DNA from 3 places in the Bacillus sp. FJAT-42376 genome. Region 3 is predicted to be linked to each of the others. Evidence: riboswitches for the same ligand, from Rfam matches in the RefSeq annotation. Region 3 holds a riboswitch; each other region holds the start of a gene.

Region 1 (4,502 bases), 1.8 Mb from region 3:
TACGTGATTACGGATGTATCTTACTCCTGTTGCGGTTTATAGTAAAGAGGAAAAAAGAAGTTTTTTTGCCCTTCTCCTGTTATTTTCCCCTGTTTACACTCCTTAACCCTATAAATACTTAACCAGGCTCTAATTATCTTCATTTATCTTTCATTTACAACGAAAAAAAGAGGCTGGGACAAATGGTTTACGGCTAATAAAAAAACCGAACTATAATTTGAAACTCTTGTATAGAGCTTCGTAATCGTTCGGTTTTACTGTTTTTCATGTTTATTAAAAGACTAAGTTAAAGCATGTTATTGATTTTTAACACCTGTTGATTGGAGCGGAAGGCGTGAAACTCCTGCGGGAGCAGCGGGACAGGTGAGACCCCGCAGTGGCGAAGCCAGGAGGAGGCTCACCGCCCGCCCCGCGGAAAGCGAACGACTGCTGCGGAAATCAACAGCCAAGTTTAACAGTGCTTTTTCAAAAGAAATATTCGGTTATAAGGACAACAATTTTAGTTATGTCTCAGCCTCTAAACCGTTTTCCTTTTCTTTGAACTCTTCGCGAAGAGATAAACTGCTATCACCAGAATGAAAATGATGATGAGCGGAATCATATAAGGCTGGGCAACTTCTTTGATGTGCATCCAGTTGCTGCCGAGCTGTATTCCAAGATAGAGAAAAAGGACTGTCCATGGAATAATAGCGGCGACAGTAAAAAGGGTAAACTTCCATGCCGGCATTTTAGCAATCCCTGCAGGAATAGAAATAGCATGCCTTACAACGGGAATAAAGCGCGCTGAAAAAATAACCCCTGTTCCATATTTCTCAAACCACTGTTCAGATAAATCAAGATGCTTTTTCTTAATCAAAAGATACTTTCCGTATTTCTCGAGAAGCGGCCGCCCTCCATAATAGCCAAGCCAGTACAGAAAAAGCTGAGCAAGCGTTCCGCCAATTACGCCCGCTGCCAGTGCACCTGCAAATCCTATTCGATCCAATGAAATTAAATATCCTCCATATCCAAGAACAATTTCACTGGGGATGATTTCAATCATTAATCCAATAGCAATTCCGAAATAACCTAAATCAGCCAATGCCTGCAATATCGTAAAAATGAAATCTTTCATAACGAACTCCTTTGTCCTCAACGACCTATAGTCTACTATACGTCGTTAGCAGACAAGTATTCAACCATTTATTGCGAAACTTTAAAACCAAAATAAAAGTGCCTGCAGCGGATTAAACTGCAGGCATTTTCACTATCTATTACATACTTCCTGCCATTTTTTGATCTGGAGGCAGGCTTCCATTCTTTTTCTCGGACTCGGCTACAATAACAGCACAAGCAGCATCACCAGTAATGTTAACGGTTGTACGTGCCATATCCAAAAGACGGTCGATCCCAAGAATCAGGGCAATTCCCTCTACCGGCAAGTTGACTGAGTTTAAAACAAGAGCAAGCATAATCAAACCTACTCCCGGAACACCTGCTGTCCCAATACTCGCAAGCACGGCTGTGAGCACAACGGTCAGCAGCTGGGTGAGGGTAAGGTTTTGCCCGTATACCTGGGCAATAAATACAGTGGCTACCCCTTGCATAATCGCTGTGCCATCCATATTAATTGTTGCGCCAAGCGGCTGGACAAAGCCGCTGATCTGTTTCGGAACCCCCAGATTTTTTTGCGCTGTCTCCATTGACACCGGCAGAGTCGCATTACTGCTCGAAGTACTAAATCCAACGGTCATAGCCGGAGAGAATCCCTTAAAGAACCAAATCGGACTCTTTTTAGCTAAAAACATAATGCTTGAGCCATACGTGAGGAACGCATGAATGACAAGGGCCAGGACGACAACGATGAAATATAGCCCCATCGCTTTAATTGCATCAAACCCCTGGCTTCCAACTGCAGTCGCAATTAATCCGAATGTTCCGTATGGAGCGAACTTCATAACAATGCCTACAAGGTACATCATTAAATCATTTCCCTGCTCCAGCACTTTCTTTAGAGCAGCCGTTTTTTCGCCAAGCATGGCAATTCCAAATCCTACAAAGACGGAGAAAGCAATAATTTGAAGCATATCACCGCTTGCCATGGCCTCAATCGGGTTCTTAGGGAAAATGTTTAGCAGGGTATCAGCTACAGAAGGAGCCTTCTCTGCCTTATACTCAGCGTTTTGTGTATTAAACTCTCCCACATTTCCCGGCTGAATAACCAATGCAAGTACAAGACCGATAACGATTGCGATCGCAGTAGTAGACAGGAAATAAGCAATGGTCTTACCCCCGATTCTTCCCAGCTTTTTCGGGTCACCCAATCCGGCCACTCCTAATGTAATAGAGAAAAAGACGATTGGCACGACGAGCATATTGATTAAATTAAGAAAGATTTTGCCAAGCGGAGTAAAAAGATACAGATCCAGCTGCTTGAACAATTCGGGGGATGTAATATTCAAGATAATTCCGACAATTCCACCTGCGATTAAACCAATAATAATTTTAGTAGCCAGTTTCATAGATTACCTCCTGTTGTTCGAATAGTTTGAATTTATTATAGCTCCCTATCTTTTCCCAAAATAAGTTAACAGCAAACGCATGCTCTAAATCAGCTTTTGCCGTCATCCAATGATGCAGATGTCTATTAAATAGGAAAGCGCGCAAAAAAGCCGTGAGAAGAGTTCTCTCACGGCCTATAAGGTCACAATGCCTAAAAACAGGATTTTCCTGTTAAGAATCTCTTCTCGCTTACGAGGTTAGCTGTCGGATTCGGACGAAGAGAAATGTCCTACCTTTAAAAAGGATTCACCCCTAGTGCCGCTGCACTGTATGGTTCCCCCGCTCCCTATTGGGATTAAGCGCTTATATGGACTTGTATTTTCATTATATACAAATCGTTTGTTATTTTGCAATTATTAATTTTTTCCTAAATCATGAGCCTTTTTACTGGCATATTCCCCATTAATAGAATTTTTTATCATAAATCCGGGACTTCCGGTAGTTTCATCCATTATTTGTTAGGGTAAGAAAATTCTAGTGAATTGATTTTTTTAAAAACTGAATTGGAGAGTGGAATGATTGAGAACAACGGCAAAATTATTAGGTCTATTCATGGTGCTTTCCCTTGCTTTATTCGGCTGCGGAACCCAAGGCAGCGAGAAGTCAGAGAAGACTGAAGGGGCTGAAACGGAAGAAGGCAGCAAATCAGAGGCAACTGAAAATAAGGAAGCTGAAAGCAAAGAGGCCGAGGACGAGGCGCCTGCCGCCACAGAGGCAAAGGATGAAAAATTGGATGCGGATCAAGTATTGGAAAAATCCATTGCCGCTTATGATGAGGTTAAAAGCTATTCTAGTGCGATGAACGTCAATCAGAAAATTGATGATGGCGAAACAAAATTGGATGTAACCGGTACATTAATGACTGAAAGCAATTACGAGCCTTTTGTCATGCATTCAACAGATACCTTTAAATCAAACGGCCAGACGATTAAGTCAGAAACATATATGACCGAAGACGCTACTTACACGTCTGAAAACGGGGCGGGCTGGATGATGCAGGATTCACCTGGCTCCTTAATGACAGGCCAGCCTAAGCCGACAGATGAACTTATGTCTTTAAAAGAAGTGGCTAAGGATCTGAATATGACCGAAAACGAGAATGAATATATTATTTCCATAGATGGAGCAAAAGAGGAAGTCTTAAGTCTATATAGCGATATGGTCAACGAAGCGGCGGCGGCTCTCGGAACAAATAGTGAATCCGTCAAAATTACCGGCTTAAAAATGTCTTACACCATTGATAAAAAAACGTTTCTGCAAAAAGCATCCGTGGTTGATCTGAATATGACCACGAATCTGGATGGAAAAACAGTCACGATGAACCAGTCAATGAATGGGACGTATGACAAATTCAACGAATTAAACAGCTTGTCTGTTCCAAAGGAAGTAATGGATACTGCTAAAAAACAGCAATAAGAATGGGGCTGTCTGGAGGCTCTCAAAAACAGGGTGACGACAGCGTCTCCCTGTTTTTGTTTGCAGAAGCGGATGGGCAGCACAGTGGGAAATCCCGGCGCTAGACCAAGCCCTATTCGGGAATGTTTAAGATAACCGGGTGGAAGAAAAGGTCCCGGGCGGAAAGAAAAAATAAAAGCAGCGTGCAAAAAAACAGCCTGCATATGCAAGCTGCTGAATTTATGGCCGCGCCCGTTCTTCTGTTTTTTTGGCTGCCTTCTCATCATCTTCGTCCATCATACCCCGTGTAGCATTTTTAAACTCGCGCAGGGTCCTTCCTGCCGCCTTACCAAGCTCCGGCAGCTTTTTCGGACCAAATAGCAGCAGCGCCACTACTAAAATCAGTAAAATTTCTCCAAACCCCAAACTGCCCATCTATAAAACCCCTTTGTGTTACAGTTTGTCACTCTTGCCTAAATTATAGGCGATTTCCTTAAGAATTCCAAGTTAATTCTAAGAAAAATCTGACGGTTCACTCAATTAAAGGGAATTCAAGGAATTTATCT
Region 2 (13,526 bases), 240 kb from region 3:
CCTTGGCATCGCCATGCAGCTCACCAATATTCTTCGCGACATTGGCGAAGACCTTGACCGGGACCGGATCTATCTTCCGAAAGAAGTCCTTGACCAGTTCGGGTACAGCGAATCAGAACTTGAAGCAGGCATCATTAATGATTCATTCATTTCCGTCTGGGAGTATCTAGCCTTTGAGGCAGAGGCCTACTACGAAGAAGCGATGGATACGATTGATTTATATCCGCTCCACTCCAGAACACCTGTGAAAGCAGCGGCCTTTTTCTATAAAGCCATTTTGAATAAGGTGCGCGGCAACCATTACCGGGTTTTTGGAGAGCGCAACTATGTCACACAGGATGAAAAAATCTCCATCCTTTCACAAATGTAAAGGAAGCGTTCAAAGGACGCTTCCTTTTTGTTCGGAAAGGATTCGTCATGTTTGAACGGTGGGGATTCCTGAGCGATGAAAGGCAGAGGAATAATGAAGGGAAAGAAAGAATAAAAAACGATAAGAATACAAAAAGGAGGTCTGTAGGATGATCCGGAACAAATCGAGCAGCTGATTTTGACCGAACGCACGAGGTCCACCCTGATGATGATTCCAAATTTGGATCATCAGGAGGGGGATGCAATGAAAAATACCGGCAGGCTTCTCGCCATTGCAATGGGCGAAGGGCTCGTTTTTGCCTATGCTGTGGAGCGGCTCTTTGCTGAATCGCGCGGTTTATCCATTGCCGATATGCAAAATCTGATTATATTTTATGCGGTGATCAGTGCCTTGCTGGAAATTCCGTGCGGTGCATTAGCGGATGTTTGGAAGAAAAAGTATGTGCTCGCAGCCGGATTATTTATCTGTTATTTTGAGTTCGTATGTTCTATATTTTCCTATGACCTATATGGGTTCGGCATCGCCTATTTGGCGGCAGCGATCGGCGGTTCGTTAAAGTCGGGTGTCACTGAGTCTATTCTTTATATGTCTTTAAAGGAACATGGCAGGGAAGAGGAATATGTAAAATGGAACGGCCGCTGTCACTTTGCTGCCAATGCGGTTCTCGGACTTTCTGGTATAGCGGGGGGCTATCTGGCGTATTACACATCCTATGAAATTCCTTATTGGCTATCATTGCTCGGCTTCCCGATATGTCTTTATTTTGCCCTCACCCTGGAGGAACCAGAAAAAGGATTATCAGAAAAAAAGGATCAGAAAAAGATACGGAGTCAGCTTAAAGCGGGCATTGTCTATGCATTCACAAGCAGAAGATTGCTTGTCATAATTTTGGCAAGCGGCATTTCCGGATCGGTTCTGCACAGTGAGCTGCACGAGATGAGTATGCTTGTTTATCCGGAAATCGGGATTGCGGTTTTGTACTTTGGATACATCAGCTTTTTGATTACCGGTTCAAGTGCTGCGGCAAATCTCCTAAGTGAGAAGTATGAAAGCCGGGGATGGGGGCTAAAACCGGCATTTGCTGCTGCGGCAGCGGCCATTTTCCTTTTTGGCTTTGTTCAGCATTGGAGTGCTGTTCTGTATGTCATTGCCGCTATCGCAGTCTTGGAAATGATCAGCCCTATCCTCTCAGCCCGGCTGCAGGAAAAGGCATCCGATGAATGGCGGGTTACCGTGACATCGATAGAGGCATTCACAGGCAATCTGCTGAGCATCGTGATTGGAATGGGCTTTGGCTATGCGGCAGACCTGTACGGTGTTCAGCTGGCCTTCCAGCTTTTGTCCTGTATTCTCCTTGTGCTGCTCCTATTTAGGCTGAATCCTGAATAGCTTGCTCTCAGTGTCCTGTAAAAAAACCTGCTTCAAAACAGAACCCCGGAAAGCTCTCAGCCTTCCGGGGAATCCTCTTCCATCATTTCTCTCAGACATTGAACTTCCAATCATTCAGACTCCTCATTTTGATCTCCTGGCAATCTCCTCCGCCACATTCATCCCGCTGATTGTCACCATCGGTGATCCGCCACCCGGATGCGTGCTTCCTCCTGCGAAGGAGAGGTTCTGTATATCGGCAGGGAAATTACTTGGCCTCATAAAGGCATCCCATTTTTTATTGGCAGAAATGCCGTATAAGGCCCCACGGTACGCTCCGAACGTATCCTGAATATCAAGCGGTGTGAAGATCCGCTCCTCTCTGATTCTGCCGGTAAGAGAAAGTCCATGGTCCTCCAATTTTTTATAAATAATAGCTTTATAGCTTTGCGGCGACACTTGAAGCCTTCCATCCTCTGTGAGAGGCGGGGCATTCACCAGGATGAACAGATTGCTTCCGTCCGGGGCCTGTGATGGGTCCGTATAAGCGGAGTTGCTGATATAGATGGTTGGATCGCTGCTATAGGCCTGTCTTTTGAAAAGCTCATCAAATTCACTGCGGTAATCGTTTGAGAAAAAGACATTATGGTGGCCCAGCTGGTCAAATTTCCCTTCGGCGCCGGCCGTTATGACAAAAGCAGAGATCGAAGGTGCATACCCGTTTCTTTTTTTATCCGTAAAATGAGGCCTGTCTGATTCTGCGACAAGCTCCGGGAACGCCTTCAGCAGATCCGCGTTCAAGATCACCTCGTCGGCAGTCAGCTCCTGTCCGTTTTCAAGCAGAACCGTGTTGATTCGTTTGTTGGAAACCTGCAGCTCCTGAACCTTCGTGTTCATGATAAACTGGACACCCATTTCCTGGGCAATTTTATAAAAGGACTCTGCAATCTTCGTATTTCCGCCTTTCACATAATACACACCCTGTACAAGCTCCAAATAGGCAATCATCGCAAAGGTTGCGGGAGATTGATAGGGAGAGGAGCCGATATAGGTAGCGTATCGGTTGAATGCCTGAATCACCTGTTCATTCCCGAAGTATTTTCTGAAAAAATGATCCATGGTCTCCAGCGGACGGACGCGCATAAATGCATAGCTGAGACTTGGAGAGGCGTAATCCATCACGCTTTTAAACATTCTCGGGAAAAAGTGTGCTTCTGATAATCGGTACAATCTTGAAATCTCTTCAAGGAACCGCCCGTAGTTCTTATGTCCCTTTGGATCCAGGTCCTTCAGCTGCCGTTTCATCGCCTCTTTATCACTGCTCAGGAAAAAACGGGTCCCATCCGGAAAGTAATTGACCGTATGCTGTTCAAGCTTGACCATTTCCAGAAAGTCTTCCATCTTTTTTCTGGCATGCCGGAATACTTGTTCAAACACCTGAGGCATGGTAATCGTATTCGGCCCGAAATCGAACTGGTACGATCCGAGCATGACTGGCATTAATTTTCCGCCGGAATGGCTGTTTTTTTCCGCCACCGTTACGTCCCAGCCTTTGCTTGCAAGGGTAATGGCTGCAGACAATCCGCCAAGCCCGGCTCCAACGACAACCGCCTTTTTCATCGTATTCCTCCTTTCTTATAGAACATTTCGGAAATCTCCTGTCTTTCCGGAAATCACCTTGGCCCGGAGTCCGTCGAGCTGAACGGTAAAAAGCTCCTCCAGCCTATATGTCTTTTCTTTCCGGCTTCCTGTAAGGCTTGAATAGGCCAAAGGCTCGCCAATCTGTATGTATAGCTCCTGTTTTTTCTCAGCTCCGAATGAATAATAGAGGGCAATCGGCAGAATAGGAGTATCCGGACTTTTTTCAGCGATGGCGATAATCCCGGATAAAAACCCAAGCGGCCTCTGTTCCAGGTGCTTTTCATCCCCCTGTGGAAAAATGGCGGCACTTTTCCCCTCATTCAGCAGCGTTCCTGCGTATTGGACCGAATGAATGATTTCCCGAGGATGATCACGGTTCACCGAAAAAGCTCCCATTTTTCTGAAATAAGGGAAATCCTTTAAGCCTTTTTCATGCATCATGACATGGAAATCGTGTTTCAGCACCGTCCGGTTCAGATAGTGCAAAACAAGGCCGTCCCACCAGGAGCTGTGGTTGGAGCACCACAATGCATGATCAGGGAGGGCTGAAGGAGCCATTATGAAAATCCCTCTGAAATGCTGCTTAAACAGCCTGTTCACATATTTGGAAAAACCAAAATCAAACCACTTGCTTTTGCTGGCTTCGATCATGTGAACCCCTCTTTACAGATAAAATATAGACAGACAGGACAGCAGCGGCAGGGATTACAGTGAACGCAACCGCAAGCCATAGGAAATGAATCGCTGCGAGCAGGACAAACATGAAGAGCACTAAAAAGTAAACAAGAACAATCCTGTTTTGCCAGAGCGGGACCTGTTTGAATGTCTTTTTCCCAGCCAGCTGAATGATCATATGCAGGACAAATGCGGTAATAAACCATCCTGAAAAATTCGAAAAGGGGATATTGTAATAGAAGCTGTCCGCTGTCCACACCCAATAGTTTTTCACTTCATATGCGACCGGATCAATAATCAAATCAATCATAACAGCAAGTAGAGCGCCGATGGCACTGAAGATGACCGCAGGTGCCTCAGGCAAAACCGCTTTTAACAGGGCATGGGATCCCGCTATTATCATCAGCCAGGCAAACCCAATCGCAATGGGAACGCTCATCAGCTGCGGGCCGAAGTCTCTCGTATAATAATAATCTCCAAACAAAATGCCATACTCCACACCCAAATGCTCAGCGAATATGGAGAGGAAGATGACCGAGAGCGATAAGGCCGTTCCAAGTGCCTTTCCGTATGTATGATAAAAATAAACGCCGCCTAAAAGACCGGCTACCATGAGAAAGACGACATTAGCCCATTCCAGCCAGACAGGCAGAATGTCAAATCCAAGCAATATAACACCGCAGCCGTACCAAATAAGAAAAAATACGTAAAGCCAATGATCCGCTTTCAAATTCTTCACCTCTTTACCGTCATTATAGGCAAAGGAGGACAGACAGCACAAGAAATGAGCGGTTAACGACCTTGGTTTTTGTAACTTTTTCCATTCGCGGCCGACTATTAGACGAAGGCAATGCTTCCTGACGGAGTATTTACTAACAAAGAAAAAGGGTGTGTGAATGAGTGAAACCGAACAAAATGATGGCCTTATTTTTGCTCTTAGTATTGGCTCTTTCCGCTTGTTCAAAAGAGGAAATCTCAGTGACAGCTTCTGCAGAAAGCAAGATCCCCTCGCAAATCGGAGCTCCCGGCAAAGAAAATGAATACTTTGTGTGGCCCGGCAACATTCACAAGCAAACAGAATACGGTCCGCATACAGGAAAGTATTTTAAAAGAAGGGGAGGCTTCCATTTTGACACCTCGGAATACATCCTGCCGCCCCAATCGCCTGTACAGTCCGTGCTAAAAGTCGCTTCCGCTGAGAAAACAATCCGGTATCAGCTGACGGAACGAGACCGGAATTACAAAAAAGTGAAGCTGATCGCGGAGAAAACAGGAAAAATGGAAAACTTCTCTGCTGTTTTGCCAGATAAAGAAAATGCGCTGTATTTGATTAGCATCGAAATTTTGGGGGAAGACGGTCAAGTCGAGGATACGGATGTTGAACTCATTTATGTGCCAACAGCGGAAATCAATGCAAAGGTGTCATTGAATAAAAAGCAGATCACGAAATCGGATACCATCCAATTGAAACTTGAAAATTTCGGTCCTCAGGAATTGTCAACGGGAGAAGGGTACCTGTTTGAAAAGTGGACGGGAGGAAAATGGGAACTGGCAAATCCGGATATGACGTTTAATGCTATAGGAATCAGTGTGCTTCCGGGGAAATCCCAAACCGTAACGCTGAATACAGCGAATTTGAGTTCGGGAAAATATAGAGTTGTTAAAGACGTTCGTAATGTTTTAAACATGGAGACAGACCTCGCGGCGGAATTTGAGATCAAGTAGTCACCAGTTCGATTAGACTGTGCAAAACGAAGCTGCCCCGCCATTCAGAGCCGGCCAGTGTGCGAAGGCAATCCTTCCTGACGGAGTATTTACTAACAAAGAAAAAGGGTGAGTGAATAGGTGAAACCGAAAAAAATGATGGCCGTATTTCTGCTCTTAGTATTGGCTCTTTCCGCTTGTTCAAAAGAGGAAATCCCAGTGACAGCTTCTGCAGCAAGCAAGATCCCCTCGCAAATCGGAACTCCCAGCAAAAAAAATGAATACTTTGTGTGGCCCCACAACATTCACAAGCAAACAGAATACGGTCCGCATACAGGAAAGTATTTTAAAAGAAGGGGAGGCTTCCACTTTGAGACCTCGCAATACATCCTGCCCCCAAAATCGCCTGTACAGTCCGTGCTAAAAGTCGCTTCCGCTGAGAAAACAATCCGGTATCAGCTGACGGAACGAGACCGGAATTACAAAAAAGTGAAGCTGATTGCCGAGAAAACAGGAAAAATGGCAAGCTTCTCTGCCGTTCTGCCCGACAAAGAAAATGCGCTGTATTTGATTAGCATAGAAATTTTGGGGGAAGACGGACAAGTCGAGGATACGGGTGTTGAACTCATTTATGTGCCAACAGCGGAAATCAATGCAAAGGTGTCATTGAATAAAAAGCAGATCACGAAATCGGATACCATCCAATTGAAACTTGAAAACTACGGTCCTGAAGCATTGTTTACGGGAGAAGGATACCGTTTTGAAAAATGGACGGGAGGAAAGTGGGAACAGGCCAGTCCCGATATGTCGATTAGAGATATAGGAATCAATGTTCTCCCCGGAAAATCCCAGATCATTACGCTGAATACTTCAGAATTGAGTTCGGGAAAATACAGAGTTGTAAAAGACGTTCAGAACATTTTAGACATGAAGGCGGACCTCGCAGCGGAATTTGAAATCAAGTAGTCTGGAAAGCCAGAAAAAGAGCATCTTTTCCGATGCTCTTTTTCATTGGTCCGCTTTTAGGGGCTCTTCATTTTCCTCAACGGTTTGCACGCCGTATAAATCTGAAATCTCTTTTTCTACCGCATCCAGAAATTCATCCGAAAGCAATGGCTTTTTTTCTTTGTTCATACGCTTCCTCCAATCATTTTTCCTATCGTGTATTCTTTCCGTTTTGCCATCAAAATATCTCATTTCTCTTCAGCTGAAAAAGCCGTAAAATTTTTGTTTACTTTTCCTAAATACGGGAGTATGATAATCAACGGTTTCATATTTCTAAACCGCTTAAACCATCATGGTACGGGGGACCCGTTTAATGGATAATCGTTATCCGAGGGGTGAATCCTTTAAAAAGGTAGGGCTACTCAATGGTCCGAATCCGGCAGCTAACCTCGTAAGCGTTATATGAGAAGGAAGGTGGAGCTTGTGAGACAGGAACATCCATGTCTGCAGGTCTGTTTTTAATGGCTTGCGGACATTTTTAATGGCTGAAAATCGTTTTTAGCAAAAATGGGCATCATAAGTTTAATTCTATATGGCGGTGAAAAGTTTGATTTCTTCAATAAAACGGTTACTAATCGGAAGGCCTTTAAAATCAGGGGAGCTTGGGGAACAGAAACTCAATAAGAAAAAGGCGCTCGCCATTCTGTCATCTGATGCATTATCTTCCGTTGCCTATGGTCCGGAACAAATTCTGATTGTGCTGATCACCATCAGTGCAGCTGCGTTCTGGTATTCCATTCCGATTGCATTAGGGGTTTTAGTCCTGCTGGCGGCATTGATCCTATCCTACCGTCAGATTATTTTTGCCTATCCCCACGGAGGAGGCGCCTATGTTGTTTCCAAAAACAATTTAGGAGTAAATCCCGGTCTGATTGCCGGCGGTTCCCTGCTGGTGGACTACATTCTGACTGTAGCAGTGAGTGTTTCTGCAGGAACGGATGCGATTACGTCCGCGTTTCCTGCTTTGCATGATTATAACGTGGAAATTGCGATTGTCTTTGTCATCTTGCTTACAATTTTAAATTTAAGAGGAGTAACGGAGTCTGCTTCTGTATTAGCCTATCCGGTCTACTTATTCGTTCTTGCTTTATTTATTATGATTGGAGCAGGCTTATATCATATTATAACAGGTCAGGTCCCGGCTGACGCACATACACCGATCGGCACACCGGTTGCAGGACTCAGTCTGTTTATTCTGTTAAGAGCTTTTGCATCAGGAAGCTCCGCTTTGACAGGGGTCGAGGCGATATCCAATGCAATTCCGAACTTTAAAAATCCGGCTCCGAACAATGCCGCGAAAACCCTTGTTGCGATGGGTACACTTCTTGCAATTTTGTTTACTGGAATTGTTTATCTTGCTTATTATTACGGAATTGTGCCCGCTGCAGAAGTAACGGTTGTTTCGCAAATTGCCGAGGAAACATTCGGCCGGAACTTTATGTATTACTTTATTCAAGGGACAACGGCCTTGATCTTAATTTTGGCAGCGAACACAGGTTATACCGCCTTCCCGCTCCTTGCCGTCAATCTCGCTAAGGATAAATTCATTCCAAGAATGTTTACGGTAAGAGGAGACCGCTTAGGCTACTCAAATGGAATCATCATCCTTTCTGTTTTTTCCATTATCCTGATTATCGCATTCAAAGGCCAGACAGAGCACCTCATCCCTCTATATGCCGTTGGAGTATTTATTCCGTTCACGCTTTCCCAGACAGGGATGATGGTGAAATGGCTGAAGGAAAAACCGGCCGGCTGGATCCCGAAGTTTATTATCAATACAGCGGGAGCGGTCATTTGCTTCCTTGTTACGCTGATTTTCTTCCTGACAAAATTTACACAGGTATGGTCGATTCTAATCTTCCTGCCGATTATCATTATCCTGTTTCACCAGATTCGCAAGCATTACGAAGCAGTGGGCGACCAATTAAGGATTACAACGTGCGAGCGCGCAATCCCAATCGAAGGAAACGTCATCGTCGTTCCGGTTGCCGGAATTACCCATGTTGTGGAGAATTCTTTAAACTATGCCAAATCCCTTTCTCCGGACCAGATTATTGCGGTGTATATCGCATTTGAGCGCGAAGATGAGCGCAAATTTGAAGAGAAATGGAAAAAGTGGCAGCCCGATGTTAGGCTCGTCACCCTGCAGTCCCATTACCGCAGCATCATCAATCCGCTTACCAAGTTTGTCGATACAGTCGAGAAAAAAGCGAGTGAATCCAACTATAAAGTAACAGTGGTCATTCCGCAGTTTATTCCGAAAAAGGGCTGGCACAATATACTCCATAACCAGTCCAGTCTGCTGATCCGTGCATTCTTGCTGTATCGGAGAAATGTAATCATTACGACAGTACCGTACCATTTGAAAAAATAACACGGAAAGAGGCCGATTAGGAAAGGCGGATCAGAGGCCAGCAGGGCCCTGGTCAGTTCTGCGCTGCGAGTCGGGTTCTTAGCAGAACTTCTTTAAATGATAATAAATAATAAGGCTTCAAATAGGATGAAATCGAAACGATTTCATCCTATTTTTTTTCTCCTGAAAAAAGCTGGTAAGCGTCATTTCCTTATTGTGGTATGGTATTCCCAGAGAGCGGACAGGAGGAAAAAAGAATGAGTACCTTTATTTATATGGTCAGACACGGTGAATCACCGAAGGAAGGAAAGGAAAGAACAAGAGCATTGACCGAAAAAGGGTATGCAGATGTGGAACGGGTAACGGAGATTCTGAAAGATGAGAAGATTGATGCAGTGGTATCGAGTCCGTATATACGGTCCATATTAACCGTTGAAAAATTAGCTGAACAAATAGGAAAAGAGGTTATTGTATTTGAAGATTTAAAAGAAAGAATCTTTTCTTCTGATGATAGCCGGGCAGCGGACAAAGAATTAATTCCTCTATTAGAGAGGTCATTTTTGGAACCGACATTCTCTTTAAAAGGAGGCGAATCCAATGCAGACTGTCAGAAACGAGCAGTTAGCGTATTAGAACAACTGCTCGTTTCGTACAGCGGGCAAAGAGTTGCAGTCGGAACACACGGGGCGGTTATGACCTTGATGATGGCGTATTTTGATAGCAGCTATGATTTAGAATTTTTATATAGCACCTCAAAACCTGATATTTACAGAATGGAGTTTCACGGGCATAAGCTAATCAATGTTCAAAGATTGTGGAGTGAAAATTGAAGCACACTCAGCAGAGTGGTGAAACCAGGCGTATCCGAAAGCTCAAAGCCAAACACCTGCTTGAGCTTTTCAGGTTTCCATTCAAGCAGATACTTTTGCCTTCCTGCTGACCCTGCAGACAAGCCGCATAAGGGATGAATGTGCAGCAGGAAAAAGGGTAAAGAAGACATCCATCGTTTTTCTGAGAGGCATTGGGCATATAATTGTCTTATTTTGGTGTACGCCTTTTAACGCAATCTTTGCAAATCTTTCGGGAGACATCATTTTTTGTTTCTTGAATTGTTCCATGATGAGGGATTTATCCAGTTTAACCGCTTCTGCTTTATTAAGAATCGGGGTGTCCACAAAGGCGGGGCAGAGGGCGGTCACCTTCACTCCGTATGCTTCTGCTTCATAATGAAGGGAAGTCGTTAACCCTACAACGGTATGCTTTGTTGCCGAGTAAACGGCTGAAAAGGGGGATGGACCAAGTCCTGCAGCGGAAGCGGTGTTTACGATATGGCCAAATCCCTGTTTTTTCATAATCGCATAGGCAATCTGTGTTCCGTGAATCACTCCCCAGACATTCACGTCCATCGTTTTTTTCCAGTGTGTCATATTCATATCAGAGAACTCCCCATATAAAGCAACCCCGGCATTATTAAATAAGTAATCGATTCTCCCATAATTCGTATACGTTTCATGAATGATTTTTTCCATGCAGCGGAGATCCTTTACGTCACAATAAACAAAGGCGGAACCGGTGATGGCTGCTTGAGCTTTCTTTCCCTCCGTTTCATTTATATCCGCAATGATCACAGCAGCTCCTTGACGGGATAATTCCAGGCACAGTGCTCTTCCTATCCCTGAGGCTCCGCCTGTTACAATGGCTACCTTTTTATTTTCCATCTCATCATCCCCTGACCGAAAGAGTTATAATGCAGCTTTTTTATTTTCCGCCTTAATAAGTTCTGCGTATTCGCCGGCTGTGATCTGGGCTCCCAGGCTGTTCAAATGGACGCCGTCAAGCGTTAAATGAAGACCTCTTTCTCTCGAGAGTTTATCAATCCGAGAAGGCTTTCGGTGGAAAAGAGCATCTGCCATTATCCGAGTGACTTTCACAGAAATATAGTCGGAGCTTGTTTTTTGAGCAAGATGATGCTTGAAAATTGTATGCAGGTCGAGACCGAGGAGATTAGGTTGTTTGTCCGCTAATGACAGGATGATGGAGGATAACGTTCTAAGCTGTTTATTTGCATGGCTTTCAGTGTCTTCACCAATTAAAGCCGGTGTGACCAGAATGATCTGTTTTGATGAGCCAAGTATGATTTCCACGCATTTTTTATACACTTCTTCAAATTCCTTCTCATCCTTTGCAGGAACCTGTGCCTGGGCGTTCAGCATTTTCGTATACACATCGTTTACACCAATCCAAAGAAAGGCAAGATCATAATGAGCAGGGAGCTTCTTTTTAGAAAGTCTGGAATAAAGGCTTAAGACTGTATCCCCGCCTTTTCCAAGGTTATCAAAACGGAACCCGGGAAACTGTTCTTTCAACAGCCTGGCAAAAGGGATACCTGGTCTTCCTTCGGTTAAACTGTCGCCAATCAATGCAATATGCATTTGTTTTCCTCCTAACTGGATTGGATGGATTTAAGAAATATCGAGGTTGCTTCATGAAAAAGAGGTTCCAGGGAAGCTGGCTCCTGTGTATTTGTGAGCTGGCACAGTCCTCCGAGCCATGTTCCGTAAAGTGCCGTCCATTGATCCGCGTTTCCATTGGACATAAATTCCCCATTACTGATACCTTCTGTAAAAATAGTCCTGTAGGCTGCCATGGGCACCACTGCCAGTTCATACAGCTGTTTGACCGATTCAGGACTGGACTGCGGATTCGCAGCAAGCTCCTGACCGGAACGGAGCAGCGGAGTCTGATAGTGATAAAGTACATGCATGGCCATTCCGTAAAGTTTTTCACTTGCATTTTGATAGATTGGTTCTTTAATCATCCACTTATCATTCCATTCCTTCATTGTTCTTTGAGCAAGCAGCACAAAGAGCTTCTCTTTGTTTTCAAAATGATAATAAATGTGCCCTTTGCTATAGCCGGATGCCTTTGCTAAATCTGCCACAGACGTATGATTGTAGCCCTTTTGAGAAAAAACGGTTTGAGCATGCTCCATGATTTCTTTTTTTGCCTTCCCGCTGTCATAGCGGCGTGTGCCTGTCATGAGGTGAAAACTCCTTTCTTAAATTGAACGGACGTTCTAATTTAAGTATACTTAAATTCACCCGCATAAGTTAAAATTTTTAAAATGTTCATTAAATTGTAAATATTGTTTGAGCTAGTGGTAGATAAAAGGTGGATTCATACGCTTAGGGGGATTGTAAAAAGTGCTCGATGCCGGACATCGCACGGAATGAGGATTGATCCTGGACATTAATGCCGGACATCGCAAGGAAAGAGGATTGATCCCGGACATTAATGCCGGACATCGCACGAAAAAGGTGTGATCCCGGACAACAATGCCGGACATCACGAGAAAAAGGTGTGATCCCGGACAACAATGCCGGACATCGCGGGAAAAAGGTGTGATCCCGGACAACAATGCCGGACATCGCATGGAAAGAGGTGTGATCCCGGACAACAATGCCGGACATTGTATGGAAAGGGTGCGATCCCGGACAACAATCCCTGACATCGCACGAAAGAGGTGCGATCCCGGACAACAATCCCTGACATCGCATGGAAAGAGGTGTGATCCCGGACAACAATGCCGGACATCACAGGAAAGAGGTGTGATCCCGGACAACAATGCCGGACATCGCAAGGAAAAAGGTGCGATCCCGGACAACAATCCCGGACATCGCGGGAAAAAGGTGCGATCCCGGACAAGAATCCCGGACATCACAGGAAAGAGGTGTGATCCCGGACAACAATGCCGGACATCACGAGAAAAAGGTGTGATCCCGGACAACAATCCCGGACATCACAGGAAAGAGGTGTGATCCCGGACAACAATCCCGGACATCACAGGAAAGAGGTGCGATCCCGGACAACAATGCCGGACATCGCAAGGAAAAAGGTGCGATCCCGGACAACAATCCCGGACATCGCGGGAAAAAGGTGCGATCCCGGACAAGAATGCCGGACATCGCACGAAAGAGGCGTGATCCCGGACAAGAATGCCGGACATCGCATGGAAAGAATTGCAATCCCGGACAACAATGCCGGACATCGCACGAAAAAGGTGCGATCCCGGACATCAATCCCAGACATCGCAAAGAAAAAGGATGTGCGATCCCGCACACCACCCCTCAAAAAAGGACAATCCCCATAAAAAAGCGCCGGCCTCAACCGGCCAGCGCTTTCCCTCTTATACCGCCTGCTCATGCAAAGCGGTTTTTTCTTTTTCCACAAATCCTTTTGATACCCACACTCTGGATTTCCATCGGAAGTACATCATGATGCCTCTTGTCCATTCATCGAGAATGAACGCAATCCATATGCCGGCGAGGCCGTAGCCGAAGTGGACTCCAAGAAGATAGGCGACCGGGACGCTGATTCCCCACATGGAGATCATTCCCATGTAGACAGGGA
Region 3 (13,526 bases):
CATCCAATATGATATGTTCAAAATTGGATTGGGTATTTCTTTCTTTAAGTAATTGGATAAATCCCCGGATTGTCGTTAATGGATTGCGGATTTCGTGTGCGACACTTGCAGCCATTTCTCCCAGGACCTTTAATTTTTCTGAAGAAAGGAGGATTTGTTCGTTTTGTTTTTGCTCCGTAATGTCAATTCCAAAGTATAGAGTATAAATTTCCCCTTGATCTTCCAAAATTCTTTTCACTTCCCACTGAATCCAGCGGGCCCTGCCCCGATATTCTGTTATGGATTGCTGCGCTTCCTGCTCAGCTTCCGTGAAATGATGCTTGGCGGCCATTGCATAATAGGGGCTGCCAATCAGCTCGTCCCTTGAGACCTGGAAAATATCGCAAAATGTGTCATTAACCCGGACAATGATATCCCGTCTATTCTTTACAATGATGCAATTTGGGCTAATATCCATGATGGACTCAAGCAAACTGCTTTGTCTGGATAGCTTTCTGTTAACAAACGTTATACGTTTGGATTGCATTTTGAAGAAACTGACAAATAATAAAACGGTGGCAAAAATGGAATTTAAACTTGAGAAAAACAGGGGGATAAATGAAAAGCCGCTTAAAAGCCCATTTAAAAATATAATAAGAGCCGCAATGACCAGTTTAAAATAAAAGCTTCTTTCAACCTGATTTTTGACTTTTATCGTCGCAATCAGAAGCAGGAACGTATTAATAAAGACGAACAGCACATTGATTTTAAAAAGAATGCTGTATTCACCATACACGGGAAACCAGTGAGGCAAATCAAATGTCTTTGCCTGATCGGAAGCGTACGATTGAATTCCATAGTTTGTATAATTAATAAGATAGACTAAAGTACTGAAAGACGTTACGAGAACAAGTCCGGCTTTATTCACAAACAGGGCAATAAAGGAAGAAATACGGTTCTCTTTCACAATTTGATAGGCAAAGAAATAAACAATTGGCATGATAAAAACAGGTCCCGCCCTAAATGCCCGAAAAATGAAATCGATCATGGCAAGGTTTAATAAATCATAGGCATATAAAACGGATATATCAATTTGCCAAAAGGAAAGCATAAGCAAAAAAAGGGAAAGAGCCCTGGTCAGAACACCGTTTGCAAAATAAAGGATCGTAAATGATATGGTCAGAGGAATCAAAGAAATTGCAAATAACAGGATAAATTCCATTATGTATCTCCTTTTGAAATGAGGGCGGCACAGTTATTGCCGCCATATCCATGGGCAGTAATCAGTACGCTTTGAACGTCTCTGCTTAAAACCGAAGTGCTTATGGGCAAATCATTTGATATACATGCAGGAATCGTAGGAGGAATGAAGTTTTCCTTCATACTGATCAAGCTTGAAATCAACTGAAATATCCCCGAAGCCCCCATAGAATGGCCAACCATTCCCTTGATCGAGGTGAGGGGAATACCCGCATTTAAAAATCTTTTCTGGTAAATCATCTCTTCTATTCTATCATTTTCTAATATCCCGAGGGCCTGGCTATTGATATAGGATGGAAATCCTGATAGAAGGCAGTGGTCTACTGCCTGCAGCAATAAGTTTCCCGTTGGATCACTTAGGTAAGGGGAAACGGCATCTTGCGTCATGCATACAGATTCTATCACTCCTATGGACTTAGCCCGCCTTTTATTTGCTATATCAAAACGTTCTGCAATGATGACTCCTGCCCCTTCAGACATAGAAAAGCCTTTCCCATTTGAAAAGGGACCGGAATACTCCCTGCCATTTTGTAAGACTTTAAGCGGTGAGAAGCCATCCAGTACGGTTTGGCAAATTGGGGAATCGACACCTCCCACTATACAGAGATCCACTTGATTCGCTGTTAATAATATATCTGCGAGATGAAGAGCATCAAGGCTGGATGTGCAGCTATTGGATAGTGTAAAAGACATCCCGTTTAATCCGTATGCCGCATTAATGCTGGTTGAGAGAGAATGGCTATTCATATTCCCTATAGAATAGGGAGACCGTTTTTCACAAGAACCGGAAGCTAAGGCGTTTCTCTCAATTTCTGAGATCTGGCCGGCCGAAGTCCCGACAATGACCGCAGTGCGGTACCCATTTAAGTGAATTTCGGCTTCTTCAACCGCCTGTTTACAAGCGTGCAGGAGCATTCGCAGTTGCTTCGGATATCTCTTTTTTTCTTTCTGTCCTATGTCTGAAATCGTGTCTTCCTCAACTTCTCCTATGTAATACGATTCATTATTAAAAACTCTCTTTTTAACAACACATTCCCCATTAAATAATATTTCAGAAAAGCGGTTAACTGCAGAAAAAGACGGACCAATAATTCCGCATCCTGTAATGACATTTTTCACTTTAATCGCTACCCTTCGACATGGATTGTATCTATTTTACTATTTATCCGAGGTCTGTTGGTAGATTTATAGTACATTTATCACGAATGAAACGGAACGCTGAGTATACGGGGGGAGAGCTCTTGAGTTTTGTAAAAGTCTTAACCTGTCTGCATTTTGGAGGTGGTCCAGAAACGACTGCTGTTCATGAACCCGCAATCAGCCGGGTGGATCCTGCAAACAAAAACAGGGAAACGCTTGAGCTGCGTCTCCCTGTTTATAGTGAATGAGACTTTTCAGCCCCTTTTGCATATTGAATTCGGTTGTGCACCTTGTTCCATTGCTTCTTAATTTAACCCAAGATCCTTTTTCAAGTCACTTTCATAAGCGAGCAGTTCATCATAAATGGCTTTTGAAAGCTTTCTATAGCCGCCTGCTTCTTTGATAGCTGCCGCACGTGATTTCAAGCCTTCAAGCTTGCTGAAAAGAGTCTTGGCTTCTTCCATTTTTCCTTCATCGATCAGCGCAGAAACGCTGTTCATTAAGCGAAGCTCTGAAATCTCGTATTTTGTGCGTTCAACCGTCACTTTTGCAGGAGCCACAAATTCGTTTAACAGCTCTGTGCGATATGATTTCTCAGCAACTTGACCGATTTTTATTTCCGTTTGCTTCAGGTAGCGAGTCAGATCATCGTAGAACTCGTCTGCTGTATATATGTCCGGGTCGGCCCCTGTATATTCATCCACCGTGTAATCATAAATGGATAGATTGTAACCTGCTGTTAAAGCTTCAAGCTTGCGGAGATCCAGGTTGATGGAAGCAGGCAATGCCTGATATCCTCCTGCTTGTTTAATGGCCGCTGCCCGTTTTTTCATGCGCTCAAGCTTGGCCATATCTGCATCGTACGGATAGTCTTCTTCTGAATCCAAACCGTTTAAGATTGTATAGAGCAAACGAAGCTGTGACACTTCATAGATGGTTCTTTCCACTTCTACTTTAGCAGGTACGGCGTATTTCGTAATAAGAAGCTTGCGGTTGGCTGCGCCGGATACTTTTCCAATGCTCTTTTCCGTGATGGACAATTGCTTTGTTATCCCATCATAAAGGTCATCAATTTCGTCAATGTTTCCTGCTGATACAGTTCGCTTGTAAACGGACAGTTTCTTTAATAGAAGCTCCCCTTGTTTCACAGCTTCCTGGCTTTGAGATGTTACTGCGGCTGAAGCGAATGGTGCGGGTGCTGCAACAGCTGCAAAGGATGTGAGAAGCATAGCTGAAGTGATACCTGTTAACATCATTTTTTTCAAGTTTTTTTCCCCCTAGAATTCTATCAATCGAACTAATTATAGGGATGATTAATTGATTCAACATGTGTTAAATGACCTATTTTTTATCAGCTTTTTGAATAAGTCTTAAGAATTGGATTTGATGGAAATTTCTTGTGAAGACAATGGGTTTAATTTACAATGGTGAATCATAATGATGGAAAAACGTAAGAGGGGGAGTGGGATGTGATTCCCCATTACTTTGAGCATGTTTTTGCCGCTTGCCTGGGTGTCTGCGACAGCCATCGTGTTTGGAGTGAAGGCATATCGGCGCTATGAAGCAAGAGCGGAACGGCTCCAGGCTTACCATGATCATGAGCAGCAGATGCAGGTGATGAAAGAATGGAATGGGCTTCTTCAAAAGACAGAAGCTTTTATTATGATGGCCAATTAGGAGAGGAGCGAAAGTCTGTGGTATTCCGTTCAAAACTCGACTCGTTTTTTATAAAAATCATGGTGTGTACAGCCATTTTTGTGGGACTCGTTTTATTTGTTCCGCTGTTTTTCGATTCATCGGCCGGGCCAATCGTCTATTTAATCGAAGCAGGAATTTTCCTGGCAGTTGTGCTGTTTTTCATCTGGTCGATTGCATCGTTAGAATATACTTTTCATCCAGGCTTTCTGACGGTTAAGGGAGGCCCTTTAAAAAGCAAAATTCCATACGAAGAGATTACACGGGCCGCTCCGACCCGCGATATTTATACAGGCTACCGGCTCGTTTCATCCAGATACGCCATTGATTTGTCCTACCGGTCTGCGTCCCTTGGAAGTGTAAAAATTACACCGGAGAATCCGGAGCAGTTTCTTAAAGAGCTTAGAAAGCATTGCCCGCAGGCGGTTATAGAGGAAGATAAGATTTTGAGCCTGCTTGGACGTGTTTAATGGCAGGAATTGGTGTGGCCGGTGAGGATTGGCGGTCCCGGCTTGCCTGATTTTGAGTTGAAGGGGCGGACTTCTGCTACAATGTTATCCAATCTTGCTGTGATGGAGTCAATTTTACCCGACCATATTGGATCGATGCCGGAAGTGGGATAAAGCCTGAAATGCCAGCTGATTTCATTCGGAATATAGGCATACCCTTCATAGCTGTCAAAGCTTCCGTACGAACCAGGAGCCGGCAAATGGACAGCATGGATGCTCAGGCTTGTTCTTGGAAAGCTTGGAGAAAGTTTCACTTTATACATAAGAGCGGTTCCTTTTGCATTGGCCAGTGCCGGCGATTCCAGGAGAAAACTGCAGGGAATATGGATCGCTTTCGTTTTCGAGGGATGGCTAAAAATAGTAAGCAGAAAAATAAGGGAAAGGGAAATTTTCATATTGCTCTCTCTTTCGTATGGTTTTCAATAGCTTTCCCTGCCTCGCTAAATTTATTTTGAATAGGAGGGATGATGTGCTGCATAAAGTCATCAATTTGTAGCTCTCTGAAAAAGAGGTTCCGGAATTAAGAGAACTGAACGGATGGGAGGCGCGGAAGCAAGCCTATCCGGCTTTATTTGATTGCTGCAATTTTGGGCAGGTGTGAAAAATGATGCAGGAGAACTGATTGGATTTGGATATGTGGCAGGCGCAGGGCTGCAGCACGGATACATGGAAGATCTATTAGTCCATCCTGATTACGAAAGGCATGGAATAGGAGGACAAATTGTAAAAGCTTTGCTACTAGGATCAGAGAGAAGCGGATTGGAAATCGTGACGCTCACCTTTCGTGCTGAGCATGAAGAATTTTATAAATGCTGCGGATTCACGCTTTGTTCAGGAGGGGTTTGGAGAAGAAATTAGGTCGGGTGGAAACTTATTCCTTTTTGGAACGTATAATTACTAAAACCAAAGAGAGGATGTTCTATATGACCCAATTCTTTTTATATGCGGGAATTGTCTGCATCATCATTTCTGGAATGGCTATTGGAGCCTGGGTGCATGGAGATCGGCAAAGAGCGAATTTCTTTTCTGAGACGAAGGAACACCGGAATACGAAAACGAGAGTGGCTATGTATTCTGGATTGGCGGGAATCATTTGTTTGGGGATATCGGGATTGATCTGGTATTTGTAAAAGAACGTATGAACGGGTAAGAGCAATAAGTGCAGAAAGAAGTGAGGGGTTTGCTGAATGTTTTATATGTCCTTTTGTTCCTCGGCGGGGTGTATTATCTTATAAAGCATCGGAACAATGTGAAGAATGCGGTTGATCTTTCCAAGCAAGCCGTCTATCCCACAACAAAGGACGAGTACAGCAGCATCTTGATCCCTGGAGAATGGAAAGAGATGGAGCCCATTTCACAAAATGCCAGGTCCTATCAGATGGTGAAATGGGGGACTGCGGCTGCTTTTATCATGATGCTGGGTCTGATGTGGATGGTTTTTTTTACAGATTGGCTTGAGTTTTCCTTTTTAAATTTGGTGTACATGGTTCTTATCGTCATGAATCTCGTTAAGCACAGAGGGAACCTGTTTATTTTGCAGTCGGGAATTGTCCTGGACGGCATCTTCTATCCTTTCAAGAACATCAAGGAGTATGAAATCGAGAGAATTACTCTTCCTCATCCCCTTTACGGGCTCCACAGCCGTCTTAACATGTCCTATAAACTATCAATCAGACGGAAAAATAAATTCAGCCAGGATCATTATGTAGTGATTGAGGATCAGGAACATCTTAATCGAATGACTGATTTATTGGATCAGCAGGGAATCAAGGGTAAAACAAACCAAATTCATGCAGCAGTTAAGGATATAACGAGTCATCAGTAATGTTTAAGAAGGGATTCGCTTCCGTGCGAATCCCTTCCTTTTCAGTTCAGCAGTCCGTGCAGCCCGCCGAGCAGGGTGAAAATCACGAGATGATCTCCAATGGCAATGAACATCGCTTTTCTGCTCATTAAACCAAATAAGGAATTCTTTACATAAACAAGAGAGATGAGAAGGCCGATGATGAAGCCGATTCCCAATCCGGTCAGCAGACTGCCGGTCCAAATGGACTGAACAAGGATGGCGGTTAAGAACGAACTGATAAAAGCAATAACAACTGAGACCGCATACTTTATTGGGCCCCGGGTCTCGTTCTTCGAGAATTCTCCCTTTTCCTTAAGCAAAATAGAATAATACATGCCGCCATAAAGGATATAGAGGACAGCACCTGCAAGTACGGATACATAATGGATATGAGTCCAATCAATTAGCATGTTAATTCTCCTTTCATTCTTTTCCATTATGAAGATTTCGATTGGGAATCTCTACATTTTTTTAAAAACACCTATTGACCTTTACGCAGCGTCAACGTGTAATCTGAATTCAACAGGAGGGAAGAACGATGGAATATACGGTGCAAAAGCTCGCTAAACTGGCAGGGGTTACGGCCAGGACCCTTCGATATTACGATGAAATTGGCATTCTAAAGCCGGTAAGAATGAATGCATCGGGGTATCGGATTTATGGTACAGCGGAAGTGGATCGGCTGCAGCAGATCCTCTTCTACCGGGAGCTTGGGGTGGCCCTGGAATACATACGGGAAATTCTGGATGATCCCGGTTTCAGCGGGGGGAAGGCGCTGATCGAACATCGTGAAAAACTCCTGGAGAGGCGAAAGCAGCTTGATTTGCTGATCGCAAATGTTGAGAAGACCATTTCAGCAAGCGAAGGGACAATGGATATGCAGGATCTGGAAAAGTTCGAAGGATTTAAGAAAGCAAAGCTTGAGGAAAATGAGGTGAAATACGGAAAGGAAATCCGCAGCCGATATGGGGATGAAACCGTCGACCGTTCCAATGAAACCTTTCAAAACATGACTAAAGAGCAGCATGAAGCAGCGGTGAAACTAGAGCAGGAGATGAAATCCGTTTTGGCGGAAGCCTTTATAACAGGCGACCCAGCGGGATCCGCTGCTCAAAAAGCAGCAGATTTGCATAAGCAGTGGCTGAGCCATTATTGGCCGGAATACAGCAAAGAAGCCCATGCAGGACTTGCTGATATGTACACGGAAGATGAACGGTTCAAGGCTTACTACGATGAGCAGCAGACCGGACTCGCTGAATTTTTGAGGGACGCGATACATGTTTATACGGGTCAGAAAAAGTAAGATTTGGATGCACGAAGTGATGACTTCGTGCATCTTTAGGTGGAGCCAGCAATTCGTAGTTAGAAGTCAGCGATTGAGGATGGTAAGTCAGCAATTCAAGGTGGAGTCTGCAATTCAAGGTGGAGTCTGCAATTCAGGGTGGAGTCAGCAATTCAAGGTGGAGTCAGCAATTCAGGGTGGAGTCAGCCATTCAAGGTGGAGTCAGCAATTCAGGATGGCAAGTCAGCAGTTAACGCTCAGAATTCAGCAATTAGTGCTGGGAAGTCAGCAATTAAAGGATAAAAGTCAGCAATTGTAGCTGGAGAGTCAGCAATTAACGGTTAAAAGTCAGCAATTAATATCAAAGGGTCAGCAATTACATAAAAAAGTCAGCCATTCTCAACCTAAAAATTAGGTGCAGCGTGTTGTATTTCAGAGGATTCAGCATAAGTCAGCCATTTTTCATTATAAATAAGAAAAATTCATCATAAATGCCAAAAATTTCATCATAAATAAAAAAATTTCATCATAAACGAAAAAGTCAGCCCGATTCTCCACCAAAAAAAAACGATGCAGCGCAATAGCGCCGCATCGTTTGATTAAAACAACAGCATTCCAACGATTGCTGCGGATAGGAAGCTTACCAATGTTGCACCGTAAAGAAGTTTTAGTCCAAAGCGGGCAACTACGTTTCCTTTTTGTTCGTGCAGTCCTTTCACCGCACCGGTAATGATACCGATGGAGGAAAAGTTGGCGAAGGAGACGAGGAATACGGAGATGATGGCGGTTGTCCGGGCAGACAGATCCGTCATTTTCCCAAGGTCCAGCATGGCAACAAATTCGTTGGAGACAAGCTTCGTCGCCATAATGGTGCCGGCTTGTACAATTTCTCCCGCCGGAATTCCGATGATGAAAGCAAATGGTGCAAAGACGTATCCGAGCATGGTCTGGAAGCTGATTCCGAAAATGATGCTGAACAGATCATTGATGGCCGCAATCAGGGCAACGAAACCGAGAAGCATGGCTCCAACAATAATGGCGACTTTAAAGCCGTCCATAATGTATTCGCCGAGCATTTCGAAGAAGGTTTGTTTTTCCCCTTCCTGCACCTCGATGAAGTCTTCGCTGTCTGCGACATCGTAAGGATTGATGATGTTCACGATGATAAAACCGCCGAACAGGTTCAGGACAAGGGCCACAATGACATATTTAGGATCGATCATTGTCATGTATGCACCAAGAATGGAGGCGGATACGGTCGACATAGCGGAAGTGCACAGTGTATACAAACGGTGGTCCGGAAGATGGCCGAGCTGTTTCTTAACCGAGATGAATACTTCGGATTGGCCGAAAATGGCAGATGCCACCGCATTGTAGGATTCAAGTTTCCCCAAGCCGTTCACTTTGCTTAAAACCAATCCAAGATACTTAATGATGATCGGCAGCAGTCTGATGTGCTGGGCAATCCCGATTAAAGCTGAAATAAAAACAATCGGGAGAAGAACATTTAAGAAGAAAGGCATCTCTTTCGGATTGGCGATTCCACCGAATACGAAGTTGATCCCGCTTGCTGCATATTCCAAAAGTTTGGTAAACAGAGCTGAAATCCCATTGATAATGAATAACCCAATCCCTGTATTCAAGAGAATAAACGTTAGAACGATTTGCAGCACAAGCATAATGATTATAGGTTTGTACTTAATTTGCTTTTTATTGTTACTCGCCAAATACGCAAGCAGCAAAATGATGACGATTCCAACCAGTGAAATAATGATACTCAAAGCAGCAACCTCCTTATGTAATAAGCCTGATGATGACGAGGGTTTGAAAGAGTGTACAGTTTATCATTTCCCAAACAATCCCTAACTTGTACAAATCCGCAGCAAAAATCTTTTTGTCTCTCTGCTGCTTTTTTGCCCTTTCCTATTATACTGGTTTACAGACAATAGGGAAGGGGTTATGGAAAGAAAAATGAATTCGTTTTCTTCCTTTCGCTTATATTTTCAGAAAAGAGAAGGACTGGCAAGCATACTGGAGATAACGGAGAATAAAACGCAAACATGATCAATAATAGTCAAAATCTCACATTTACATAGGGCAATGGGAGGGAGTAATATAGACATGCAAATATAGTGGCTTAATCCCGTGCAGACGGGAACGGAGGAACCAATTTTTCGGGGCTAATTCTGCTTATGCAGAAAGGATGAAGCACTCTTTCGCCATCCTGCCCGTCAGCTAACTTCGTCGGCTAAAGCGAAGGAGGTCTTGAGACCGCCTTATTACAGGGGCTTTTTTTGCTGTCTTTTTTACACAGCAGACCGGAAGCCGCGCAGGAGGTCTTTTTGTTATGGAATAAATGAATAGAAGATGAATGAAGATAAGACTTGATATAAAGGAGTTTCGATACAAATGAATATAGCCTTTTTCTTAATTCCAAAAAAAGAAGTGGTCCATCTGCCGATTCATGCAACGATGCGCCAGGCATTGGAAAAAATGGAGTATCACCGATATTCGGCTCTGCCGCTGTTAGATGAAAAGGGAAAATATGTGGCAACGCTGACGGAGGGGGATTTGCTGTGGAAAATGAAGAACACCCCCAATCTAAGCTTTGACAGCACACATAAAATCAGCCTTAAAGAGGTCGAAATGCATAAAAAAAATGAACCGGTTTTGATTCATGCAAAAATGGAGCAGATTATTTCCAGGGCAATGGAGCAAAATTTTGTTCCGGTTATTGATGACCAGGGAATTTTTATCGGCATGATCCGGCGGAGAGAAATTATTGAATACTGTGCGGAACAGCTTTTTAACAAAATTTAATGAGTTCGATAAGGGGAAAGAATAAATGGAACTGGAAATGATCGCGAGGCTTCTGACGGCACTGTTTTTAGGAATCATCATTGGAATTGAAAGGCAATGGCATCAATGTTTAGCAGGCCTTAGGACGAATGTGCTCGTCGCCGTTGGGGCTTGTCTTTTTGTTCTTCTTGAAGCACTGGGAGACGGCCATTCCAGTATGAGAATTGCGGCACAGGTAGTTAGCGGGATTGGCTTCCTTGGTGCAGGGGTCATTTTAAGGGAAGGGCTGACAGTGAGAGGGCTTGATACAGCAGCGACTCTTTGGTGCTCGGCCGCAGTGGGAACACTTGCCGGGTCAGGATTTTTGCTTCTCGCCGCTGCGGGAACAGCGGTTGTAGTGGCTGTGAACAGCATTCTCAGGCCGATGGCGAAATGGATTGATCAGCATCATAAAATTCCTGCTTCCCAGAAAGTAATGGCAAACGATAAAATATATATGCAGAAATAAACAGAAACAGGGGGACTTTTATGGAGAAGAGATGGAAGCATGAGGACCGTTTGTTTGAAACACTGTGGGAAGCTGAATTGTGGGCAGATTCCATTGCCAATGAGATGTCTGCGAAGCTGTACGATGGATACTCGACACCTGATCACAAAGTAGCGTATGTCCTTTCTTTTCTTCTGGCTTCTGATTCAGGAGCTAAAATCGGGACCGAGAAACGCTCTGAGAACGGCTCTTTTCTATATAAAGTCTGGATAGAATAAGAAGGGGGGCATTCACCCCTTCGTTATTCAACCCCGTCCGGATAGTTTTTCACCCAGTTTTTATCCCCTTTATGGCCGATATCCTCTGCTGTTTTTTCAAGCTCCGTTAAAATGATTTGTTTCACTTGATTAATCGTTTCGAAAAATGTCCGTTCCTCATCCGGATTCGGCTGAATTTTCGCTGTGGCATTTACCCCCACATAATGGCGGTGCTCCTCAATGAGATGATCAAAAGCCTCAAAGATGTGTCCTGTTAATACAGCGATATTCTGATGTTTTTCCGGAAGGTTCTTCTTTAAATTTTCAATTCGGTTATACATATTTAATCCCCGTTCCTATTATGGATTTACCCATTATTATGCGCTTGATACAATCATTCATATACCCGAATATTCAGGCGCAAAATCCCGTCAGAGTCATGAAACCCCATAAAGAGGGAAACACTACTTTTCATACATTCCCGTATGAGGAGGACCTGAAAAAGTGAAGACCATACAACCGAGCTGTTCCAATGAATTTGCCGCTCTAAGAAGCGTTCTGTTATGCCCGCCGGTATATATGAAAATTGAAGACATTATCAATGAAACCCAGAAGGAATATCAGGATGAGGAGCTCGATGCCGGAAAAGCAGTCAGGCAGCATAAGGAATTCGTCCGCATTTTGGAGGAGCATGGAATCGAAACCCATCTTCTGGAACCGGACGAACGGTTTCCTGAGCAGGTATTCACAAGAGATATCGGCTTTACGATCGGCCGCACATTGTTTATTGCGAATATGGAAATGGATATCCGCCAGGGGGAAGAGGGCGTATTGAAGGCCTGGCTCGACCGGGCAGAAGTAGATTATGTGGATTTAAAAGGTTCCGGAATTGAAGGCGGAGATGTTCTGATTAACGGAAAAACGGTCTATGTAGGCATCAGTGAGAGGACCTCGGCCGACAGTGTAAAGATGCTCGAGAGCCATCTTCCCGGCTATGAAATACAGCCGATTCCGATTAAAAAGGAATACTTGCACTTAGATTGTGTCTTTAACATGATTTCAGAAAAGGAGGCGCTTCTTTTTCCGGAAGCGCTGGAGCAAAAAGACATTGATTGGATTAAGTCCCGTTTCGAAGTGATTGAAGTGAAGGAAGAAGATCAGTTCAGGCTGGGTGTGAACGTTTTTTCTATTGGAAATAAAAAAATTATTGCCCTTCCGCTCAATACGCACACAAATGATCGGTTGAGAGAGTGGGGATACGAAGTAGTCGAAACGGATTTATCGGAAATTATTAAGTCCGGAGGAGCATTCCGGTGCTGCACGCTGCCGCTAAGGCGGGATGGGTAATGTCCTTAAAATCATTCTAAGGCCGCAAAAAAAGGCTGGTCCGGAAGCCATTTGACTTCCGGGTCAGCCTTTTTATAGCGTTTCCTGCACGGCATTGTCTTTTACCTTCACAAGCAGCCATGACATTCCAAAGCTGAGAAGGGCGAGAATCAGCGTTCCTCCGTAGATAAAGTGAACACCTGATGCAAGGATTCCCTGCAAGCCTTCCAGTTGTTCCGCCGGCACATTCCCGTGGTCGAAGGACGCGTTCAGGTTAAGATTGCCTTTCCCTGCCTGGGAGAGTGTGACCAGATTAAAAATGGTTCCAAAAACGGCTGAACCGAGTGTCTGGCTGAAGGTGCTGATGAATGTGTTGAGTGCAACGGCAGATCCTCTTTTATTTGAAGGCACGGACCCTTGGATGATCAGCATAAAAATGGGGGTGATCAAACCCATACCGAGACCCATCATTCCAATCGATGCATAAATGAAAAACTCGGGTGACTGGGCGGACAGTGAAAATAGAAGAAAAGCGCCGGCGCTTAAAATGGCCGTTCCCATCGTAATAATGGCCTGGGCTTTCAGGCGGCCGACAAGGTTTCCTGCAATAATTGATCCAAACGTCCAGCAAACCGGCATCGGCATGAGAATGAATCCTGCGGCTGTGGCGCTTTTCCCCAATACCCCCTGGCTCCAAATCGGAAGGTAGATGGTAATGCTGATAATGACGGCTCCGGTGAGAAGCGTCAGCATGTTCACAATGAGCACCCGCTTGTTGGAAAACAAATTGAGCGGGATAATCGGTTCTGCGGCTCGTTTTTCGATCCAGACAAATGCCCCGTATACCGCCAAAGCCGCTGCAAAAAGGCTGATTATGACCGGGTTGCTCCAATCCTGAGACTGGCTGCCGGACAGGAGGGCATAAAGAAGAGAGATCGTTCCGATG

What was found. Region 3 has a riboswitch for cyclic di-AMP ahead of CEF21_RS07095 (CBS domain-containing protein). Riboswitches for the same ligand answer to the same signal wherever they lie in the genome.
Region 1: another riboswitch for cyclic di-AMP. It lies ahead of CEF21_RS19305 (dicarboxylate/amino acid:cation symporter); the one in region 3 lies ahead of CEF21_RS07095 (CBS domain-containing protein).
Region 2: another riboswitch for cyclic di-AMP. It lies ahead of CEF21_RS08245 (APC family permease); the one in region 3 lies ahead of CEF21_RS07095 (CBS domain-containing protein).

What each region holds. Positions count from the first base shown of each region.
Region 1 covers NZ_CP033906.1:3,826,535-3,831,036, forward strand. The annotation lists gene uptA (undecaprenyl phosphate transporter UptA) at 518-1,114, opposite strand; gene CEF21_RS19305 (dicarboxylate/amino acid:cation symporter) at 1,254-2,501, opposite strand; cyclic di-AMP (ydaO/yuaA leader) riboswitch at 2,714-2,853, opposite strand; gene CEF21_RS19310 (DUF6612 family protein) at 3,061-3,957, shown strand; gene CEF21_RS19315 (twin-arginine translocase TatA/TatE family subunit) at 4,177-4,371, opposite strand.
Region 2 covers NZ_CP033906.1:1,617,707-1,631,232, forward strand. The annotation lists gene CEF21_RS08205 (phytoene/squalene synthase family protein) at 1-370, shown strand, start outside; gene CEF21_RS08210 (MFS transporter) at 614-1,759, shown strand; gene CEF21_RS08215 (phytoene desaturase family protein) at 1,883-3,358, opposite strand; gene CEF21_RS08220 (lysophospholipid acyltransferase family protein) at 3,374-4,030, opposite strand; gene CEF21_RS08225 (carotenoid biosynthesis protein) at 3,999-4,784, opposite strand; gene CEF21_RS08230 (immunoglobulin-like domain-containing protein) at 4,955-5,779, shown strand; gene CEF21_RS08235 (immunoglobulin-like domain-containing protein) at 5,900-6,724, shown strand; gene CEF21_RS08240 (hypothetical protein) at 6,767-6,892, opposite strand; cyclic di-AMP (ydaO/yuaA leader) riboswitch at 7,033-7,177, shown strand; gene CEF21_RS08245 (APC family permease) at 7,311-9,137, shown strand; gene CEF21_RS08250 (histidine phosphatase family protein) at 9,374-9,946, shown strand; gene CEF21_RS08255 (SDR family NAD(P)-dependent oxidoreductase) at 10,028-10,834, opposite strand; gene CEF21_RS08260 (GDSL-type esterase/lipase family protein) at 10,859-11,548, opposite strand; gene CEF21_RS08265 (TetR/AcrR family transcriptional regulator) at 11,560-12,156, opposite strand; gene CEF21_RS08270 (MATE family efflux transporter) at 13,303-13,526, opposite strand, start outside.
Region 3 covers NZ_CP033906.1:1,379,610-1,393,135, forward strand. The annotation lists gene CEF21_RS07035 (ATP-binding protein) at 1-1,201, opposite strand, end outside; gene CEF21_RS07040 (beta-ketoacyl synthase N-terminal-like domain-containing protein) at 1,201-2,358, opposite strand; gene CEF21_RS21215 (hypothetical protein) at 2,481-2,627, shown strand; gene CEF21_RS07045 (hypothetical protein) at 2,685-3,635, opposite strand; gene CEF21_RS07050 (hypothetical protein) at 3,865-4,056, shown strand; gene CEF21_RS07055 (PH domain-containing protein) at 4,074-4,544, shown strand; gene CEF21_RS07060 (YoqH family protein) at 4,541-4,978, opposite strand; gene CEF21_RS07065 (GNAT family N-acetyltransferase) at 5,160-5,441, shown strand; gene CEF21_RS07070 (DUF5316 family protein) at 5,507-5,713, shown strand; gene CEF21_RS07075 (hypothetical protein) at 5,764-6,408, shown strand; gene CEF21_RS07080 (DUF1761 family protein) at 6,450-6,839, opposite strand; gene CEF21_RS07085 (MerR family transcriptional regulator) at 6,968-7,732, shown strand; gene CEF21_RS07090 (NupC/NupG family nucleoside CNT transporter) at 8,311-9,492, opposite strand; cyclic di-AMP (ydaO/yuaA leader) riboswitch at 9,836-9,976, shown strand; gene CEF21_RS07095 (CBS domain-containing protein) at 10,121-10,531, shown strand; gene CEF21_RS07100 (MgtC/SapB family protein) at 10,557-11,018, shown strand; gene CEF21_RS07105 (hypothetical protein) at 11,039-11,275, shown strand; gene CEF21_RS07110 (hypothetical protein) at 11,299-11,595, opposite strand; gene CEF21_RS07115 (dimethylarginine dimethylaminohydrolase family protein) at 11,759-12,601, shown strand; gene CEF21_RS07120 (MDR family MFS transporter) at 12,674-13,526, opposite strand, start outside.